DNA from 2 places in the Paenibacillus taichungensis genome. Region 1 is predicted to be linked to the other one. Evidence: predicted binding sites of a transcription regulator. Region 1 holds the regulator's gene; the other holds the start of a gene.
What was found. The regulator NrdR, encoded in region 1, represses ribonucleotide reductase genes. The targets are predictions, from matches to a motif close to AACACNATATATNGTGTT.
Positions count from the first base shown of each region.

Region 2: the regulator NrdR is predicted to act here: its motif matches at 6,931-6,948, upstream of ACR1R9_RS29420 (anaerobic ribonucleoside triphosphate reductase).

Region 1 is NZ_CP194720.1:3,932,647-3,943,598, forward strand. Features, by position in the region: gene ACR1R9_RS17460 (NAD(P)/FAD-dependent oxidoreductase) at 1-279, opposite strand, end outside; gene ACR1R9_RS17465 (helix-turn-helix domain-containing protein) at 516-1,331, opposite strand; gene ACR1R9_RS17470 (FecCD family ABC transporter permease) at 1,523-2,530, opposite strand; gene ACR1R9_RS17475 (FecCD family ABC transporter permease) at 2,527-3,534, opposite strand; gene ACR1R9_RS17480 (iron-hydroxamate ABC transporter substrate-binding protein) at 3,547-4,521, opposite strand; gene ACR1R9_RS17485 (AraC family transcriptional regulator) at 4,637-6,283, opposite strand; gene ACR1R9_RS17490 (ArsR/SmtB family transcription factor) at 6,814-7,095, shown strand; gene ACR1R9_RS17495 (MFS transporter) at 7,167-8,363, shown strand; tRNA gene ACR1R9_RS17500 (tRNA-Lys) at 8,583-8,655, opposite strand; tRNA gene ACR1R9_RS17505 (tRNA-Ala) at 8,672-8,744, opposite strand; gene nrdR (transcriptional regulator NrdR) at 8,930-9,397, opposite strand; gene ACR1R9_RS17515 (alpha/beta-type small acid-soluble spore protein) at 9,513-9,734, shown strand; gene ACR1R9_RS17520 (lytic transglycosylase domain-containing protein) at 9,842-10,405, opposite strand; gene coaE (dephospho-CoA kinase) at 10,402-10,952, opposite strand, start outside.
Region 2 is NZ_CP194720.1:6,519,486-6,530,437, forward strand. Features, by position in the region: gene ACR1R9_RS29405 (glycoside hydrolase family 3 C-terminal domain-containing protein) at 1-1,284, shown strand, start outside; gene metE (5-methyltetrahydropteroyltriglutamate--homocysteine S-methyltransferase) at 1,387-3,735, opposite strand; cobalamin riboswitch at 3,956-4,153, opposite strand; gene nrdG (anaerobic ribonucleoside-triphosphate reductase activating protein) at 4,408-4,917, opposite strand; gene ACR1R9_RS29420 (anaerobic ribonucleoside triphosphate reductase) at 4,914-6,875, opposite strand; gene ACR1R9_RS29425 (hybrid sensor histidine kinase/response regulator) at 7,249-8,889, shown strand; gene ACR1R9_RS29430 (LacI family DNA-binding transcriptional regulator) at 8,939-9,952, opposite strand; gene ACR1R9_RS29435 (cellulase family glycosylhydrolase) at 10,255-10,952, shown strand, end outside.

The sequences.
Region 1 (10,952 bases):
CTTGGATATGGAGGTGACCTTTTCTCCAAGAACAACCTCTGGCTGGAAAGTCAGCCCCTGATTGACCATTTGTTCGATTAGTTGTGCGCCCGGAACGGGTTGTAATCCCCCTATATCCCAGATCATTTTTTCAGGATACACATGCACCTTACCGCCCAGATAGGGCTGAAATTCCATGATTTTGGTTTTCATTTCACGCAAACCGCTATAAAAAGCTGAAAATAATCCGGCAGGCCCACCACCAATAATCGTTACATCAAACACTTCATGATCTTTCATCTTGAATACCCTCATTTCCGAATTGGTTTGTCCAACATTCTTCAATTTATTCCTGCATGGTTAGAACGACCGAGGACGCATCGAGAGAAAAAAGAGCTTTTATTGTATTCATCTCAGTCAACCTTCCAACCTTTTATAATAATGATTCTCATTATCATTTAATACTATAGCAAGGATCATTGAAAATGCGAATGCACAAATCACCAATTTGGGATGTACTATTGTCTAATGGAGGCTTAATCAAGATGCATGTATTCCGAAGGAGAAACACCAAATTTACTTTTAAAAATTCGACTGAAATAGAGCGGATTGGTATAACCAACACTGATCGCAACATCGCGAATCAAATAACTACCTGATTTCAACAGCTCCCCTGCCCTCTCCATGCGATAATGGATGACATAGTCAATTGGGCGGAATCCCGTGTATTTGTGAAAAAAGTATGAGAAACGCTTTGAACTCATGCCATGTAACTCTGCTAGCTCATCCAGTGTCAGCAGATTCATGTAATGTCCATGTATATAAGAGATGGCTTGCTCAATCACCTTTTCACTCGGCGAAGTTCCACTTTCCCGTTGACTGCAGCCTGTAAAAACCTGAACCATGATGCTCAAAAATAATTCTTTGACTCGCAGTTTGCCAATTCCCCCTTGCGCGTGCAATTGTTCCTGCAGCATGACCAGTAATTCAACAACCCTTGGATTGGCACCGGATTCCAATTTGAAATGAGAGTCGCATTCCTGAACACTGTCGCCCTTTTCCAATTGGTCAAAACTATAAAACAGTAAATAATATTCATACTCCGAATGGCCTTTCACTTGTGAGTCCAGCTGCATGCCAGGTGCTGCATGAAAAACAGACCCGGGCTGTAACTCGTATAACGTTCCATCTACTGACATACTGGCTTCTCCCCGTACCACAAAAAGAAATCCATGATTTAATGTTCTGAATTCACGCAATATACTTTTGGGTTGCAAAACCAATCGATTGATTCCATCTATTTTATAAGAATAATCTGCAAATATTGAAGCTAATTGGCCCACATCTGTCATGGTAATTCCACCTATCTTTTAGAATCGGTTTAAACTGTGCCTATTTTATCTTATCACACAAATCAAGTCATATTGGGTTGCCTGAGTTCACCCTCCACCGTCAAAACTACAAACAAAGGCCATCCCTTGTCTTGACGACAAAAAGATAGCCTGATTAGCTGAGTATTGAATTAGTCTAAAACTTTTTTAGATTATTTCTTCAATAATAAATAGACAAAATACGGCACACCGATTAGGGAGACCATAATTCCAGCTGCAATTCCATCAGGGTCAACCAGGTTGCGCCCAACCGTATCGGCAATTAATAGAAGCCATCCTCCAAGCAGAACGGCAACAGGAATAAATAACGAATTACGTGGACCGACCAGCGCTTTGGCAATGTGTGGAGCCATCAAACCGATAAACGCGATCCCTCCCGTAACCGATACAGCAGATGCGGCGGCTGCAACAGCAATCACCATGAGTACCAAGCGTTCCCGCTCAAGCTTCAAACCCACTCCGATCGCTGTTTCTTCGTTCAGCCCCATCAGATCAAGCCGTCTGGTTCTGAACAAAGTAAGCGGGATTAACACAATCAGCCAAGGCAGCAAAGCCCATATGAATGGCCAGTCTGCCCCCCATATGTTTCCGGATATCCATTTGGCAATAAAGTCGACCTTGGATCGCTCCGCGGAAGAGATGATGACAATCATGATACCTGATAGCGCCATCGAGAATCCAACCCCGACCAGCACCATTTTTAGGGGATCAAGTCCCTTAGTCCGACTATAGGAGAACAGATAGATGAGCGCCGCAGTCAGTAATGCACCGATAAAAGCAGCTAACGGCAACATATAAACGAACGTGCCCGCTTCAATCGGGAAATACAGAAAGAAGATCGCAACAGCAACACCTGCACCTGAATTGATTCCGATGATGCCTGGATCGGCCAAATCATTACGCGTAATACTTTGCAAAATAGAGCCTGACAGCGCAAGCGCCATACCAGCTAGTAATGTAATAAAAATTCGAGGTAATCGGACCGAAAACAGAACAAAGTCTTCTTTGAATGTGCCTTGGCCAAATAACACCGGAATTACCCTTTTGAAAGACAACGAGGAATAACCCCAGCTCATACCTACCACAGCTGTAATGAGGATCAGCAGCAAACACACGAGCAGAATCAGTCGTTGCTTGCGAATTCGCGCAGACATTGTCATGAGAATGCTTTGCCCCCTCTACGCACAACGAACAGGAAGAAAGGTAAACCAAGCATGGAAGCAATGGCGACCACCGGTGTTTCGTAAGGTGCATTTATCGTTCGACCCAGTGTTTCGGCAAGCAGCATAAACGATGCTCCGGCAAAAATGGATACGGGTATAATATACCGATAGTCCGTGCCTACCAATTTACGGACAATATGCGGGATCATTAAGCCGACAAAGGCCATATTTCCGATCAATGCAACCGACGCTCCGGTAAGTACGATGACCAGCAGGAACAGAACAGTTTTGACGAGTACAAGCTTCTGCCCCAGTCCAGTCGCCACTTCATCGCTCAAGCTAAGAATGTTAATCTGGTTGGAAAGAAACGGAACTACAGCTAAACCAATCAGTATGACAGGCGCAATAGCTTGAATCTGCCCCCATGTCGTTCCGATGAGTCCTCCCGAAGTCCACATGGATACATCCTTGGAAATTTTGAAAAAGATACTGATACCATCCGAGATGGCATACATAAAAGCGGATACCGCTGCCCCAGCCAGCACTACCCGAATTGGAGACAAGCTCCCCCTCCGCATCGAGCCAAGCACAATAACCAAAACTGCTCCAAGTGCAGCACCAACAAAACAAGCAACCATAATTCCAAAATATCCGAGTGATGGCATAAAAACAAAAGCCAGGGCGAGTGCCATATTGGCCCCTGAAGTCAGACCAAGCAGTCCAGGATCAGCCAGCGGATTGCGAGTAATTCCTTGCATGATGCCTCCGGAGACGGCGAGAGCCGCTCCAATCAGCATGGCAGCGAGTTCCCGTGGAAGTCTGATCTCTCGCAGAATAAGAATATTATCGTTCTTCGTCGCAGAGGTCAGGGTCAGCCACAGATTGCGAAATGTCGTTTCTTCTGCGCCAAACATCATGGCGATGATGAAACACACGATAAGTACGAGTACACTACCCAGCAGCTTGGTTGCAAACCGAAAAGGAAGTCGTTTATTTTTCATCGCGTTCAAGGTTTACTTGCCAAGAAAATGTTCGATAAAGAATTCCAGCTGGTATTCCATGCTCAGTGGATCATTGAAGTAAAATGCCTTGGCATCCGCTTCGAATACTCGATTATTTTTCACCGCATCAATATTTTTGTATGTTTCGGTATTTTGGAACGAATTGTCCTCATCGGCATTTTTACTGAATATTACATAGTCTCCCATGTAGTCTTTCAATACTTCGTTCGATACAGCAAAGAATCCGTCTTTCTTGGTAGCTTCCTTGACCTTATTTGGCATGCCTAAACCGAATTGATCATACAGTATTTCCGTTCCACGTCCGAATTTCTCGCCATAAACATAAAGTTGTTTATTGAACGTTTCAATAACGGATACAGTCGCATTCGCGCCAATTTTAGCTTTGATTTCTTCCCCTACTTTTTTGCTTCGAGCGTCAAAATCTTCAACCCAAGCCTGTGCTTCTTTTTCTTTGTTCACAAGTTTTCCGATCTCCAGTTGTTGCTTGAGGAAGTCCACCTTACCATATGTATAGGTGACTGTTGGAGCAATTTGCTTCAGCTTGTCTACGTTCTTGATATCAGACAGGCCGATAATTAGATCTGGGTTCAATTCAATAATTTTCTCCAGACTTTCATCGGTAACCGCCTCTGTATTCGCTAGTTTATCTTTGAAATTTGGGTTCTCCTTGGACATTTCATCCACACCGACCAGCGGTACATCCAGTGCCATCACGTTTCCTGTCAGGAATCGGGTCAGCACAACCACACGTTGCGGGTGGGAGGGAACTTCCACAGGACCTGTCTCCGATTGATAAGTGAACGTGCCCGAATCTGACTCGGATGAAGAACCTGCTGAATCCGTGTTCGAAGAATTGGATTCGTTGGATGTAGTTGCATTCTCCGTTGTATCTTTGGCTGAGTTGCTTCCACAAGCGCTAAGCAATAATACCAGAACTAATATAAATGGAACAAAAAGCTTTCTCATTAGATGACTCTCTCCCTTTTCTCTTTGAATATGAAAATCATTCTCATTACAATAGCTAATTATAGGCATGCAGGATGAACCTAACCATGCCTTTTTGTTTGAGAAAACCTTTGGATTATTGGATGGCAGTCCACAAGGATACAGCCCGTCCGAGCTGCAAACGAATGGAAACCGGATTGTAGGGTATCCACTCTTCCTGCTCCAGATGATAGATCCGATTTCGCTTCACTGCCTCAAGCCCTTTCCAGTATTCCGAGTTAAATATACCTTCTGAATGAGCCTTTGACCCTTTTTCATCTGGAAAAACAATGACGAGCATACGAGTGCCCTCGTAATCCTGAAGTTGCGACAGTTGGATAGTAACCGAATGAAATTGGTCGCCAAACCTCTCTATTTCCTGGGCAATCTTGGCCGAAGGTCGTAATCCGAGCGATTGATACATCACATATCCGACATTTCTAATTCCATATATTTGTAAGGTATCCGGTTTTATGACGAGAATGGTCAGTGTCTCATTCACAATCGGGCTTGTTTGAATGGCTTCACGTGCCTGCTGTTCTTCCCTTTCAAAGTCTGCCAGCCATTGTTCTGCCTTCTCCAATCTTTGAATTGCCTGTGCGATAAACCGCAGATGTTCTTTCCACCCAAGCTCCATCCACGCAATTTCAACAATAGGAGCGATGGATCTCAGACGTTCAGAACTTAATCCGTTCATATGTAGATGCTGATTCGCTGCAATGATGAGCTCAATATTAGCATCTAGTAATACGGACTTTATTTGTTCAGGTGAACTGTCAGAATGGATAAAATGTATCGTTTGAGGTGGGCTAACTCCCTCTGTGCTTACATATTCGCTGCTTTCTGAGATTACGACCGCTGGTTCCACTCCAAGTAACATTAGATGGCTTGCATAAGGTGCACACCACACAGCCACTTGTTGAGAAGGTCTGCGACGTGTGTAACCTGATGGACTCTCTCCTGTTTGCTGCTTGAAACGACGACTAAGATAGAATTCATCTTTATATCCAACCTTCAGCGCGATCTCACGAAGTGAAGTGGACCCGCCAATCAATAACTCTTTGGCACGGTGAACACGCAAGCGTGAGAGATACTCATTCGGTGCGAATCCAGTTAGCTGCTTAAAAAGAGTGGAGTAGTGAGATCGACTGACCCCCGCAATTTCGGAAAGTCCTTCAGTTGTTATTTTCTCACTAAAATGGTTCTCCATAAATACGATGCTGCGTTCCATAGACGGTTGCTCACTCGCAATATATTTTGCTTCCATTCGTTCCAAAAGACTCATCAGTACTTGATGAAACAGAATCTGGTTACGCATATGCCTGACTTCATTGCCAGGTAAACGATACATATAGAGCTCCTCAAGCTGAGCTGCAATCGTTGGTTCATAGAACTCAATAAGGGTTCCTGACGCAAGCACACTGGACCGCCCCATGGCTTGCACGGGCAGTGATCTCTTCTGTTCTTGTGTGCTGATGGATAGCGTGTATATATGAAGAGGATGCATCTGATTCCCCTGTATTACAACATCACTCTTCGCCGGAATAAGGATTACTATCCCATCGGTGAGTTCGTAGATGTGATCGTCGAGATGAAGTGAGCCCTTGCCACTTGAAACAGCCAATAGAACGGTCAAGTTCTCATGGATTCTATGTATCGGCATGGTTGACGTACTATATAATGATTGAATGCTGTCTGCTATATATATTGGAAAATAGGACTCTGCCCATTCCGAGTTGTTCATTTTCTTATCCTCCGTGACTGTTATGCCTGTTAGCGGGAAACTAAACTAATCGTCCGTTCTGGGGTCACTCATTCCACTTACTGATGAGGGATGATGCCTGATAAACGTCTCTGTATGACTATTTTAACATTGTGGCTTCCTCCAGAATACTAGCGTTCAATTATAAATAGCTTTTACGATTGTCGCCATAAGTATGGCAAAAATTTCAACCGTATTCTACAACGCAAGTTACTTTTACATAATGGTCTCAAATAAAACATTCCATCCTATCCTTTTTTAACTCAAAGTTTAATCATGTTGCGGGGAGAGCCGATTCAGGCTGCGAACCCAAGAAGCCGGAAGCACCAGATTTCAGGTGTTCCCGGCATGAGAGCCTGGCAAAGTGGTAGCTATTTTGACGGAAAGCCCAAGCGACTCATCTGTTAAAATAACTACACAGTCTTATTCTCTGTTTACATTCAAAAAAAGGTGAGCTACATTATTTTTACGGATATAGAAATAACTACAGTTAGAAAAAAGGTGAATTTACGATGGTAGAAGAAAATGCGAATGTGCGTCAAGCTATTAAAGTGTACAAAGCGCTCGGAGAACCCACGAGAATCAAAATTGCCTTACTCCTTACGGAGGAGACAACTTTGTGTTGCTCTGATATCGAGTCTAAGCTGGAATCAGTGGCCAGCTCAACGCTTTCCCATCACTTGAAGCAATTGACAGACTGTGGACTGTTGAACCTCCGCAAGGAAGGAACGTATATCTACTACAGCGTAAACCGCGAAATGGCACAGAAATATGCGCCTTATTTGCTGGAGTAATTTTTTTTGAACATTATTTCTATAGAACTAGAAATATAAAACATTGAAGTATAGAGAGGAGCTTTACCAGTATGTCGAATGCATTGAAAATTTATATGCTGGCTATTATTAGCTTTCTAGTTGGGACATCCGAATATATTATTGCAGGGATTTTGGATAAGGTGGCTGCAGATGTAGGTGTCTCCGTATCGGTCGCAGGTCAGCTGATTACCGTTTTTTCTCTGGCCTATGCCTTCGGCACACCGATCGTCATAGCCGTCACTGCACGTATGGAGAGACGTAAACTTCTCCTTTATGCGCTTGGTGTATTTGCAGTAGGCAACCTGATTGCCGTCGCGTTACCCGGCTTTACATTCTTGCTCGTATCGCGTATTGTTCTCGCGATTAGTACCGGCGTGTTTCTCGTTACCTCATTGACGGTTGCTGCCAAGCTCGCTGCACCTGGCAAACAAGGAAGTGCAATTGCAACTCTTATAATGGGTTTCAGTGCCTCCTTAATTATCGGAGTTCCACTTGGAAGAGTCGCCGCTTCGGTTTATGATTGGAAGCTCATTTTTGGCGTTATCGGTCTACTAGGTTTGTTTGCCATGTTCTTAATCCTTATTGCTATACCCCAATCCAATGGCGAGGCGCCTGTTCCGATTCGCAAACAGTTTGCACTGTTGAAGAAACCTGAAATTGCGATCGCGTTGGTTGTCGCCTTCATGTGGATTGGTGGATACTCGGTTGTTTACACCTATATTTCGCCCTACTTGCTGACCATAACCAAATTAAGCGAGCAAAGCGTAAGCATCGCACTCTTCTCTTTCGGTATCGCTAGCTTGTTTGGTTCTAAATTCGGCGGTTACAGCACCGATAGATGGGGAGCTCCCCGCACATTAGTCATCGGAATGCTGTTTAATACCATGGCTCTAGTTCTGCTCTCACTAGATGGGCAAACGCCGTTGATCGTATTCCCACTTCTGATGTTTTGGTCTTTCACCGTTTGGTCTTCGAGCCCAACCCAGCAGTTTTATTTATTGTCACTTGCTCCAGAGGCATCGGGCATTATGCTTAGTATGAATACCTCCGTTTTGCATCTTGGCATGGCCGCTGGTGCTGGTCTTGGCGGTGTTGTCGTCGAGCAGGCATCACTGAGCTACATCAGTTGGATCGGCGCAACGAGCGTCATTCTGGCTGCTGTAACTGCTGCTACCTTCTTCCGTATTTCCTACTTGCGCAAACGCCGCGAAGAAGTAAAATGCAGCCTAGTCGAGACTTGTGCGTAATTCAAATCTCCCCAAAAAACCAGGCTGCTAATTTACAGCACCCTGGTTTTTGTTTTTCTATTCAAGTCGGGTCAGGAATTTGTTTTTCTTCCCGTGGCGCAGCACGACAATTTCGTCATATAGTTAAGCATTTTGCCACTTAAAGACTCTGTAACTGTATAAAAGCAATCAAGTTGTCTCCTAATAAAAAAAGAACGGCATCTCTGCCGTTCTTTTTGATGGACTCTCAGGGACTCGAACCCTGGACCAATTGATTAAGAGTCAACTGCTCTACCAACTGAGCTAAGAGTCCATATGATGTTCTTGTATGGAGCCTAGGGGGATCGAACCCCTGACCTCATCGCTGCCAGCGATGCGCTCTCCCAGCTGAGCTAAGGCCCCAAATTATGAATATAACAAGTTGTCCAAATCTGCAATGCTCCGCAGGCGACTCCTATATCATATAAAATACAGCTTTTGCTGTCAACAACTTTTTCTTGAAGCTAAAGTGATTGGAGAAGAACAACCTTTTTACTGGAACACACAGATGGTAACCCCAGAATGCTCTTCCCCTTTTACCCGTTTCACTAATCCACGTTGTCATCTTTGGACAATAGGGATTTGAGTTCTTTCATAAACATATTGATGTCTTTGAATTGACGGTACACCGAAGCGAAGCGCACATAGGCTACTTCATCCACTGGAAATAGCTGTTCCATCAGTAGTTCGCCAATCTGACGGCTCTCTACTTCAGCATCGGCTGTATTTCGCAGAGACTTCTCTACCTCAGATACCATCATTTCAAGTGTCTCCACAGAGACCGGACGTTTCTCACAAGCCCGGATCAGGCCACGAAGAATCTTGTCCCGGCTAAATTCCTCACGACTGCCGTCCTTCTTGATGACGATCAGCGGTGTTTCTTCCACCATTTCAAAAGTTGTAAATCGACGGCTACATTGCTCACACTCACGACGACGACGAATCGATTTCGATTCATTGGCCGGCCTTGAATCAAGCACCTTTGTGCCCAGATAGGCGCAATAAGGACATTTCAAATCAGATCACTTCCCATGTTTTACTTTTTACCAGAAATTGCCTACATGCATTTAGTTATGAAAATCGTATTGCCGACACATAATACTTTTACCAACCGCGAGGAGGTGAACAGCAATGGCACAAAGCAATGGTAACTCCAACAACCTGGTGGTAACTAAAGCTTCCGCAGCTCTCGAACAACTGAAATATGAAGTTGCTCAAGAACTCGGAATCAGCATCCCACAAGACGGATACCAAGGTAACATGACTTCTTACGAGAACGGTTCGATCGGTGGATACATCACGAAGCGTCTGGTAACAATTGCAGAACAGCAATTGGCAGGTCAATACCAATAATATCTGCATCGTAATACGGTACACAGAGGAGCATGGAGCGGCCGGTGAACAACCGGCCTGCTCGGTGCTTCTACTTATTTTAGACCATGAATCCAGATTGTATTAACTTAGAACGTATTATAGATCTTTACATACTGATTATAATAATAAATGACGCGTTGTACATAGTGCCGGGTTTCACCAAACGGAATATCTTTGACCGTCTCGAATGAACCATCCCATACGCCATCCCTTAGCCATGAGTTCACTTTACCTGGACCTGCATTGTAAGCAGCAATCATAGCCGCTTCATTCCCGTCAAATTGATCTGACAGGTTGCGTAGATACCAGGTACCCAGCTGAATATTCCTTTCAGGCTCGTGCTTCAATTCTTCCAGTGAGGTGCCCGGAATTTTGGCCTGCTCCATAATCCAGTTAGCAGTGTCAGGCATTAGCTGCATTAACCCGATGGCACCTCTCTTGGATTCCTTGCTTGTCTTAAAATTGGTCTCCACCTTGATGATGGAAGCGATGAGAAACGGATCAACCTCATAACTCTGAGACTGGGCACGAATCTCTTCCTTATAATGAATCGGATAGAACCATGACATCCAATTGGTATTCAGGAACAGCACCAATACAAAAGACACAAACATCAACAACAATACCCGTTTCTTACGCAGCAATCTCATATTAGGCCCTTACGATGCAAAAAAGAAATGAGTTGCTGCTCCGTCTCTGACCACAAGCCGCTGTTATCAATAACCACGTCAGCACGCTGCTTCTTATCTTCAATATCCATCTGCACGTCGATACGGGCGTCTGCCTGTTCCGCCGTCATTCCATCCCTGCCCATCAGTCGTTCCCGCTGCACTGATCTCGGAACGTAAACAACCATCACTTCTTCGAAGCCATCCTCCAGCCCTGACTCGTACAATAACGGAATATCCGATACGACCAGCTTTTCCGGATGTTCAAGCTCATACAGTGCAGCGCGCTCGCGCATCTCCTTGCGGATCGCAGGATGTGTAATCGCCTCAAGTGCCTTACGTTCCTCTGGATTCTGAAACACAATACTGCCAAGCTTTTTCCGATCCAATGTTCCGTCCTCATTCAATATGGCTTGTCCGAACCGCTGTACAGCCGCAGCCAAAACGGGATGCCCGGGCAGCATTACTTCCCGGGCAATCACATCTGCATCAATGAGCAACGCTCCCTTACTGGCGAGAAAGGCGGACA
Region 2 (10,952 bases), 2.6 Mb from region 1:
CCCAATAATGGAAACGATGCGTTTGCGGTATCCGAAGCGTTGAAATCTTTCGGTGCTACGGAAACGTTCAAAAAGGATATTGTGGTGAATGGATTGGAAGAAGCGGTTGCGGCCGCGAAGGAAGCGGAGACGGCGATTGTATTTGTCGGCAACAATCCGCTTGTAAATGGTAAAGAAGAGATCGACCGCCCAAGTCTGGACCTGGCTGAATCCCAGCAGCGTCTGGTTGAAGCCGTGTATGCAGCGAATCCAAATACCGTTGTAGTTATCGTGGGAAGTTACCCGTTCACGTCCAACTGGGTGCAGGAGAACATTCCGGCTGTATTGTATACATCCCATGCAGGACAAGAGTTGGGGAACGCTATAGCTGACGTATTATATGGCGATTATGCACCAGCAGGCCGCCTGAATATGACGTGGGTACAATCCGCAGATCAGCTGACCGATATCAGAGACTACGATATCATTCAATCCGGACGTACGTATCAGTATTTTGAAGGTGATGTACTGTATCCATTCGGACATGGATTAACGTATGCATCGTTTAAATACAGTAATTTGGAGCTGAACCCGGCCCAAGCTGGAGTCGAAGAGATCATTACTGTGCATGTGGACGTGACAAATACAGGTACGATCGCCAGTGATGAGGTTGTACAGTTGTATGTGCGTGCCGGACAGTCCCGTGTGAAACGTCCACTCAAAACGTTAAAAGGTTTCCGTCGTCTTCATATTGAAGCTGGAGCTACAGTAAAAGTCAGCTTCATACTGCCAGTTCAGGAACTGGCGATCTGGGATGTAACCCGTGATCGTTATGTGGTCGAAAGCGGCACCTACTCCATTATGGTGGGTAAATCTTCTGCCGATGTTCAGCTTGTTGCTGACCTGACAGTACAAGGGGAGACCATTCCTGCACGTAATCTGGGTGTGGCTACGCGCGCCGAGAATTACGATGCATACTTCGGTGTAGATCTGGATGAGAGCAAGGAAGGCGGAACTTCTGTCCGTGTGATTGGTAAACAAGGCTGGATTGCCTTCAAGGATGCAGATCTGGGCAGCAATGCAGCAGCGATTGAAGCTCGTGTATCATCAGAGCAGGCAGATGCGGTATTGGAAGTTCGACTGGGTGCACCTGACGGTACACTGGCAGGACGCGTGGAACTGGCACATGGCGAGGCACAGCAGTGGTCCACGGTTAAGGCAGACCTGAAAGGTGTATCAGGTCAACAGGATGTATACCTTGTGTTGTCCGCAGGAGTACGTGCCAGTCATTTCGAGATTCATTAAGTCGGATAAAAAGACCTTTCAAGATAAACAAATAGAATGATGGTAAATGATAAAAGCCTCCGAAGAAATTCGGAGGCTTTTATTTGCATTCACAAGCTTCGTTTAGATTGAGGAATCAGCGGTTACTCGTTCTCTTGCTGTACGAGCAGCGTCCACCATGATGCTCAATGCATCTACAACTTCGGCTTTACCACGTGTTTTCAGTCCGCAGTCAGGGTTCACCCAGAACAGATCTGCTGGCAGCACCTGAAGTGCACGCTCAATCATATTCAACATCTCGTCCTTGCCTGGAACACGCGGACTGTGGATATCGTATACACCGAGTCCGATGCCTTTGTCATACGTATTCTGCTCGAAGCTGCCTACCAGTTCCCCATGGCTACGGGATGTCTCGATGGAGATCACATCTGCATCCAGGTCGCTGATGGCTTCAATAATATCATCGAACTCGCAGTAGCACATATGGGTATGCACCTGCGTTGTTGGTTTTACGGTTGCAGTAGCCAAACGGAAGGATTCCACGGCCCATCGCAGGTACTCATCCCACTTGCTTCGTTTGAGAGGAAGTCCTTCACGCAGAGCTGGCTCATCGACCTGAATCATCTCAATGCCTGCTTGCTCTAGCGCTTCAACCTCGTCCCGAATGGCGCGAGCAATCTGGTAGGATACTTCACTGCGTGGTATATCCGAGCGGACAAAGGACCAGTTCAGGATCGTTACCGGACCTGTGAGCATGCCTTTTACCGGTTTGCTGGTCAGTGTCTGGGCATAGGCTGTTTCTTTTACCGTCATCGGTTCATTGAACAGCACATCTCCATAGATTACAGGTGGCTTCACGCAGCGTGAGCCGTAGGATTGTACCCAGCCATTTTTGGTGAAGGCAAATCCGGTCAGCTTCTCACCGAAAAACTCGACCATATCGGTACGTTCGAACTCACCGTGTACCAGCACATCCAGACCAATTTCCTCCTGGATGGTAATCCACTCCTGGATCTGTTCACGAACATAGGCATCATATTGCTCCGCATTCCACTCCCCTTTACGGAAGAGTGCGCGTGCTTTGCGCACATCCGCCGTTTGCGGGAAGCTGCCGATGGTTGTTGTTGGCAGCAGTGGGAGCGACCATTTCTGCTGCTGCAGCTCACGTCGCTCCTGGAATGACGCGTCGCGAAGCAGCTGCTCATCAGCATGCACCCCTGCAGGCGCACCACTCAGGCGTGTCCGTGATTCGGACTCGCTCAGCAGGCGCACCGCTTCGGTGCTCGCCTGGGCGCGGCGGCTGGCTTCCGCCAAAGCCGCTGCCTGGTCCGCCTGCTTCGCACCGCCGGACAACAACGTGCCGAGCGTCGCTATTTCCTCCAGCTTCTCGTCGGCAAAGGCCAGGGCATTGCGCAGTACCGGATCAAGCGCGCTCTCTTGAGCGGCAGTAACCGGTACATGCAACAGGCTGCAGGAAGGCTGAATGATCAGCTTGCCTTCGGCTGCGAATTCAGCTACCTGCTCCAGTAGCTTCGCCGTCTCTGCGAGATCGGCGCGCCAGATGTTGCGCCCGTCGATGACACCGGCGCCCAACCATTTATCCTGCGGGAAGCCATGCTCCCGCAGGCTGGCGAAGTTGCCTTCATAGCCGTGGACCAGGTCCAGGCCGATTCCGGCAACAGGCAGAGCTGTCACGACCGGATAAGCTTCCACCGATTCGAAATACGTTTGAAGCAGCAGCTTCAACTCCGGTGCAGCTTGTGCCAAGGCAGCATACACCTGTTGCAGCAAAGCCTCATCTTCGGAAGAGACGGCCAGCGTCAGAGCAGGCTCGTCGATCTGTACCCACTGTACGCCTTCTGCTTGAAGCTCAGACAGAAGCTGGGCGTATACGGGAACGAGGCGAGTGACGATTTCTGCGAAGCGTTCCGCGTCATAGCCTTTGGCGAATCGTACATACGAGTACGGACCGACAACGACTGGTTTACCTTCCAGCCCAAGCTCCTGCTTCGCTTCGCGATAGGCGGCAAGGGGTTTATTTTCAAGCAATGCAAATGCAGTATCATTATGAATCTCAGGTACGATGTAGTGATAGTTCGTGTTCAGCCACTTGGTCATCTCACAGGCTGTTGCCTGATCATTACCCCGGGCCATGGCGAAGTAGGTAGATACGGATACGGGTCCGCCTGAATGGTTAAAGCGCTCAGGAACGACGCCAAACATAGCCGATACGTCAAGAATATGATCATAGTAGGAGAAGTCGCCCACAGGAATCAGATCGAGCTGCTGTGCCTGCTGTTTCTTCAGATCCTGCAACCGAAGCGTGGTTAGCTCCTGATGAAGCGTAGATTCATCGTTTCGGCCAGCCCAGAAGGACTCCAGTGCTTTTTTCCATTCGCGTCCCGCACCGATGCGGGGGTAACCGAGGTTGGCTGTCAGCACTTGTGGCTGTTGTTGCTGTGATTGCGACATGTAAAATTCCTCCTCATTTATAATAAGTGAACTCATCAAGTTGAAGCTATTGTGGTGTGCTTCTTTTGAAAGCATCAAAAAAAGGCATTCCTTCCGATTCCATACCCCGAGAAACAGGCATCATGAATGACGACTGTGCACAAAGATAGAATGGGAAAGAACACCTGCTATAAGTAGTTGTAGCGGCTGCTCTAACACCTCCCTATCTTCCGTAGGTCATGCGATGCTGTCGAAACAGGCAGGTCTCCTGGCTTGCGGATCATGGCCATATGCATTCCTTCCCGGTGGTTGCACCAGTGGATTATATGCATAGACTCCCCGTATACAGTGGCGGGACCGCGACGGACTTAAACCGTGCTTCCCTTTTAAGCCTGACCACGCATGTAGCGCGGTCGGCACCTGTTTCCGTGTGCAGAAATGTGCGTACACATCTCCGGCTATGAAATTGGCGACCAAGCATAGATGATAGATTGTATCATGATGCAATCGTCGTATACTTGCTCTTCTGCTACCAATCATAGACGATAACCAACGGGCTTGCAACATATATCATTAATCCGATCGGAAATAAAATAATGTTCTATTAAACCTTGATTTATTGGTAGATTTGGCTCCTTAAAATGAAGCAAATCATCGCCCACGCTGTGCTTGATTTCCCTAAATAAAAAAACGTTACCATGCATCTAACTGCATGGTAACGATTGTCTGGTCTGCCATTGTTGCACCCACATTAACGATGCGCTGATTACGACTGCCGCGAAAAGGAAGAGACACATCACGCTCAGCTGCGATATAAGGCCCATCGATAATGACGTCGCATAGCCGGGATAACTCCGCCCGGGACGGGTCTGTAATCAGTTCCTCATACACAAACCCCGTGTAGGCCCATACAGTCAGATCAGGTCGAGCAGCCCGAAGCTGCCGAACCCAGGAGGCGCATTCTGCGGCAGAGAAAAAAGGATCACCTCCGCATAACGTTACCCCTTCCAGCAAGGGATGTGAGGTCACTTCATGCAAAATCTGCTGCTGCCTCTTCTCCGTAAAGGGTTCGCCTGCCCGGAAGCTCCATGAGCCGGGACTGAAACAGCCCGGACAAGCGTGGCGGCATCCGCTGATGAACAACACGGCACGCAGGCCAGGCCCCTCATTCACTGATTCCGGGATGTAACCATACAGATTCACCGATGTTTCACCCGGTCTCTCACTTCGGCCTGCTTCGCGCCATTGAAGCGCACTTTATAGTCACCGGTCAGATATCCCGTAACCCGGCGCAGTCGCTGGAAATGCACATGGTTTTCATGAGCCTCACATCCGGGACATACATCTCCAATAACGCCTTCATAGCCACAGGACGGACAGCGGTCAATCGGGTGATTAATGGAGAAATACCCGATGTCCTGGGCAAGCGCGTATTGAACGATTCGTTGGAAAGCGGCGGTATTGGCCCTTACATTCCCGTCGAGTTCGACATATGAGATCGCTCCGGCATTACATAGGGAGTGGAAGGGAGCTTCCAGTTCAATCTTGCGATAGGCAGGAAGCGAATGATAGACCGGAATGTGAAATGAATTGGTGTAGTATTCCCTGTCGTTGACCCCTGCAATGCTGCCGTATCGCTCACGATCGATCTTGGTGAATTTGCCGGATAGGCCCTCAGCGGGCGTAGCGAACAAGGTGATATTCAGGTTATGCTGCTCACTCATCCGGTCGCAGAACTCTCTCATCGTACGAATGATATTTAAGGCTTCTCGATGTACATGGAGGTCTTGTCCATGGTGACGGCCATATAGAGCGGTCATACATTCAGCAAGTCCGATAAAACCAAGGGATAACGTACCATGTTTCAACAGATCGGCCACCGATTCATTCGGAGCCAATTGTTCACCGCCTTCCCATACTCCTTCCCGCATCATGAAGTCCGATGCTTTGGCAGGTTGGTTCATCTGAATTCGATACCTGTGTAGCAGACCGTCCGTAGCATTGTGCATGACCGATTCCAGCGCAGTATAGAAGCCAGCCCGGTCAGCAATGGCTCTCGCTCCCTGGCAGATCCCGTATCGAATGCCGAGCTTGACCAGATTGATGGTATTAAAAGACAGGTTCCCTTTGCCGCTCTGACGATTGCGTCCGAAGCGATCAGCCAGTGTGCGTGTCCGGCATCCCATCGTCGCAATGATCGTATCGGGATCTTCCGGTTGATAATAGGGCAGGTTGAAGGAAGCATCCACATTGACAAAGTTCGGATACATGCGCCGTGAGGAGCAGGTCACAGCAAGCCGGAACAAATCATAATTCGGCTCTCCTTCAGATTGGTTAATTCCATGCTTGCACTGGAAAATATGTTGTGGGAACACGGGAGTTTCTCCGTTACCCAGTCCCCGAATGGTCGCTTCCAGCAAAGACCGAGACACGAGTCGACCTTCGGCTGAAGTGCACAGTCCGTAGTTCAGCGAAGTGAACGGAATCTGTCCCCCAGCACGACTGCTCATGGTGTTCAGATTATGGATCAGGGATTCGGCGGCCTGTTCGGTCTCCAGTTCCGTTTCTTCACAGGCAAAGGCAAAGGCTCGAGGACACTTCTCCTTTGCTTCATCGCTATCCAGATGCAGTTGCTCATCCTCAATTGAGGTGATTTCCCAAAACAGCCGTTGTCCCTTCCGGTAATGCTTACGGAACGAACGCTTCACATAAGGTGCGAGATCCCAATCGATTTTATTGGCGGATACCCCGCCGTACTGGCTGTTCTGTTGGGATTGAAAAATAATGGCTACCAATGCCATGGCAGACATGATTGTCTGTGGTGTACGAACCGAACCGTTGCCGGTATTGAATCCGGAGGCCAGCAGCCGGTCAAACGGAATAAAGATACAGTTGGTCGTACCAAGGGCATACTGATCCAGATCGTGTACATACAGATCGCCGTTCTCCACAGCTAGAGCGAGCTCCTTAGGCAGCACATGACGCAGAGCATGCCACTTCGCGGTCTCCGAACCGAGCCTGCTCATCTTGCCGCTGAATGAGTCTCCGTTCAGATTGGCATTCTCCCTCAGCGTATCGGCATCTTCAGCACCAATAATTCGTCTTCCCAGGTCAGATAGCAGATCGGATGCCGGTGGAGAGGCATACTCAAGCATGTTCATACCAGTTCCTCCTAAATAATAAAATTGAAATGTATGGGATAATGTCCATTCATTGAACACTACATGTAGAGTTTCTTTATCCATTTATAAACTATATATTGTTATTTAGGTGTGATAATGATCACATGGGAGAGGCTGGTCGACTGTCATGATTTATAGCCCTGAGTGATAAAGGTTTTCAAAGCTGGAGGGTAAGCGTATAATTTCTATTTACCGTGCAAGTTCAGTTGACGATGCTTGAAAAAAAGGATAGAAAACTTTATATATGAATAGTTTGTGACAGCTGTTTCGGAATATTTGAACCCTCGTTAATCGATTGAATCATACTGTGGAATACGGATTTGAAATGCAGCTAAGACAAGAGGGGTGAGTCATGGGAACGGTAAGCATTACAAGGGGCTTCTATGAAAATATACAGGAAGCCGCGTCCCATATTGTTGACGTATTAAGCGGAATCTTAAAGGTGAACACCATCTTCGTTGCCACGAATGATGGCGTGACCAATGTTATTATCGAGGCTTTTAACCGTGAGGAAGAGTTGATCGCCAAAGGTAGTGAACTTCCATTTGAAGCTTCATATTGCAGCCTGGTTTTAAGAGATAAGGGCAGCAGTCTGATCATCACGGATACATGTGAACATCCTCTTACGAAATCAATGGACGTAACAAGCGGACTGGGCAATCGTTTCTTTGTGGGGATTCCCATCATGCGGAGGTCCGGGGAAACGTTCGGTACGATCTGTCTGATGGATGATCCTGATTATGTGATCAGTGAAACGGATATGAAAACACTGCAAGCCATGGCCGTTTTTCTCGGGTATGTGGTGGATCTGGAAGATACGCTTCAAGTTCAGGAACAGAAGCTGAATGATTCGGAGCAATTACAAGAGCAATTGCAGGCAGAGAAGGAACGTGCGGAGTCTGAGGCGATGACCAAGACGCAGATGCTGTCGCTGATGAGCCACGAGATTCGTAATCCCCTGAACGGCATTCTGGGATTAACCGACCTGATGCGTACACCGGATATGTCGGACGAGCAGACAGAATATGTGAATATGATTGAAACCAGCGGTAACATTCTGCTTTCCCTGTTGAATAACATGATGAGTTTTAATAACGTCAATGACGCAGGCAAAACAGTCGTACATGATGATCCATTTGATCTGGTAGCGACGATTGAGAATACCGTTTATCTCTATGCGGGACTGGCGCTGAGCAAGAACATTGAGCTGGGATTGAACCTTGATTTGAATGTGTCCCAGGTTTTTGTCGGGGATGAAATCAAGATCGGGCAACTATTGGCCCATGTCATTCAGTATGCTATAGATTCAACACGGACAGGCTCGGTATTGATTACGGCAACCGTAGATGGTGGAGATGCAGAGGATGAGGGTATCCTTCAACTCCAAGTGAAATACACCGGACGCATGTTGTCTTCGGATAATAAGCTTAGAGCAATTAACAATTTGGACGGAAATATAAGTACACAGAAGCTGGTTGGAACCAATCTCGGACTGGCAGTCAGCCAAAACCTCGCCATCCTTATGAATGGCCGTATTCAGGTGCATGGCATGGGAGACAAGGAGACAGAATTCGAGATCTGCCTACCGCTCCGCAGACATTGGGAACTGCCTCAGCTTGCCAATATACAGCATCGACTGAAGGGCAAAAAGGTGCTGCTTGCCAAGGACCCTGACATTCTGCAAGGGGCTTCGTCCCTGATGCGCAGATGGGAGATGGATGTGCATATGACCTCGGTTACGACAGAAGCGTACGACTGGATACAGGATGGCTTTAAGCCTGACGTGGCCGTTGTGGATATGGGACTTCTGGAGGGCGGTGCTGTGGATTTTGTACACAAGCTGAAGCGCCTGGTTACAGATTCACCGGTCATTGTTCTGATTCCGTATGGTATGCATATCGATCCGCATGAAGCGGAAGTCTTTGATGCGGTCCTGACTAAGCCTGTGAAGCAGGCTGATTTGTTGAATGCGTTAAGCATCATTGTGCATTAAGAACATGAGAAAATATATTAAACTAGGCGCACCTGTCACAGGTGCGCTTTTATGTTGTTATTTTGAAGGAAGATGAAGCTCGAACAAGCAGCTCCGAGTCGACTTTAAATACACGTTTATCCTGAAATTCATTCGTATTCATCGTATCAATCATCTTCTCCATAAGAATAGCCCCCATCGTATACTTGGGCTGGTTCACCGAACTTAGCGTAGGATGGATGTATTTGCTGATTCGATTGTTATCTACACCTACGATAGCCAATTGCTCGGGAATGCGTATTCCGTATTCCGTACATGCTTTGTATACACCTAGCGCCATCTCATCATTTGCTGCATATACAGCGGAGAAGGACAGGCCTTTGTTAAACAATCTTTTGATGGCCTCGTACCCACCTTCCTCATTGAAGTTCCCATTCTCGATCAGTTCGGGACGGAACGGAATCTGATGATTGCGCAGGGCCTTCAAGTAGCCTTCTAGCCGTTCATAGCTGTCGATCGCTTCAGGATAACCGTTTAGGAAAACGATATTCCGATGTCCGGCCTCAACGAGATGCTGAACAACTTCCTGGGAAAATTTCACGTTGTCTGTATATATACACGGGATCTGATCATGTTCAATGTATTTACCAACGATGCCAATACGATACCCCTTATCTGCAAGCTGGAATAATTCCTCATCCGCCAGCATGGGAGTGATAATGATGACACCGTCAATGGTCCGATCGAGTAACAAATTAAGATAATCGACTTCTCGCTCTTTCAGGTTATGGGCATCACATATAATGACCTTGTAATGGCGAGCGTAGGCGATGTTCTCAATGCCTTTAATAATTTCGGCATAATAGGAGTTGTTAATATCCGGAACGATGACGCCAATCGTCATGGTTCTCTGTGAACGAAGATTCTTGGCTGCTGCGTTGGGGTGATACCCCAGTTGCTCTATGGCGCGCATCACCTTATCTTTGGTCTTGGTGCTTACTTTGCTGTGCTGATTAATGACCCGCGATACGGTTGCCGGGGACACACCTGCAATGGCAGCTACATCAATGATTTTGACATCCATATTCTTCACAACTCCAAATAAGTGATTGACAATTAATTCAAATTCATTATAATTCCAATTGAAAACGATTACAAGTTATAACCGTTTGAAACAATAATTGGGGATAGTGGAGAGATAAAGGGTTTAATATTCAATAAAATGTAATCGATTTCACCATCCCTTCACTTGTGATAAATAGCGGACATCCATGGATCATACCCCCGTATACCCGCTGTTTATATAGCATTATCGTTACCCGTCGTGAGTGCTGCATCCTGGTTCAGTCATACCTCAAGATATGACCATTTAAGGGAGGCGTCAACATGTTGAAGAAGAGCACTATCATGCTGTTGTGCAGCTGTCTGCTGCTGGGCCTGCTGGCTTCGGCCGTAGGTTCACCGAAGGCCAGTGCGGCTTTTGGATCAGGGGATTTCCTGAAGGCTAACGGGACGGTTGTCCGCAATAATTCGGGATCAGGCAATGTGGTAAATCTGCGTGGAACAAATTTGGGTGGCTGGCTGCTGCAGGAAGAATGGATGACGCCCTCTGGAGCGGTAGATGAGTACACGCTGCGTCGCACGTTGACGAATCGTTTTGGGGAATCGGGTGCACAGAGTCTGATCAATGGATATCAGGACACCTGGATTCAGGCTGGTGATCTGGATAACATCAAGAACTGGGGCATGAACGTTGTGCGTGTGCCGATCTATTGGGAGGATTTTATGAACACCAGCGGTGTCATGAAGCCTGATTCGGTTACGTTCCGCAAACTGGATTGGCTGATTGATGAAGCGGGCAAACGAAACCTGTATGTCATTCTCGATCTGCACGGTGCACCGGGAGCAGCTTGTCCATGGCATTCCTGCGGTCAGGAAAATTCCAACCAACTGTGGACCAATTCTACATACCAGAACTGGACTATTCAGATCTGGGAACGGATGGCAACACGTTACAAAGGCAATCCAACCGTTGCTGCGTACGACTTGCTCAATGAACCTCTTGTGACCATGGGAACGGGTGA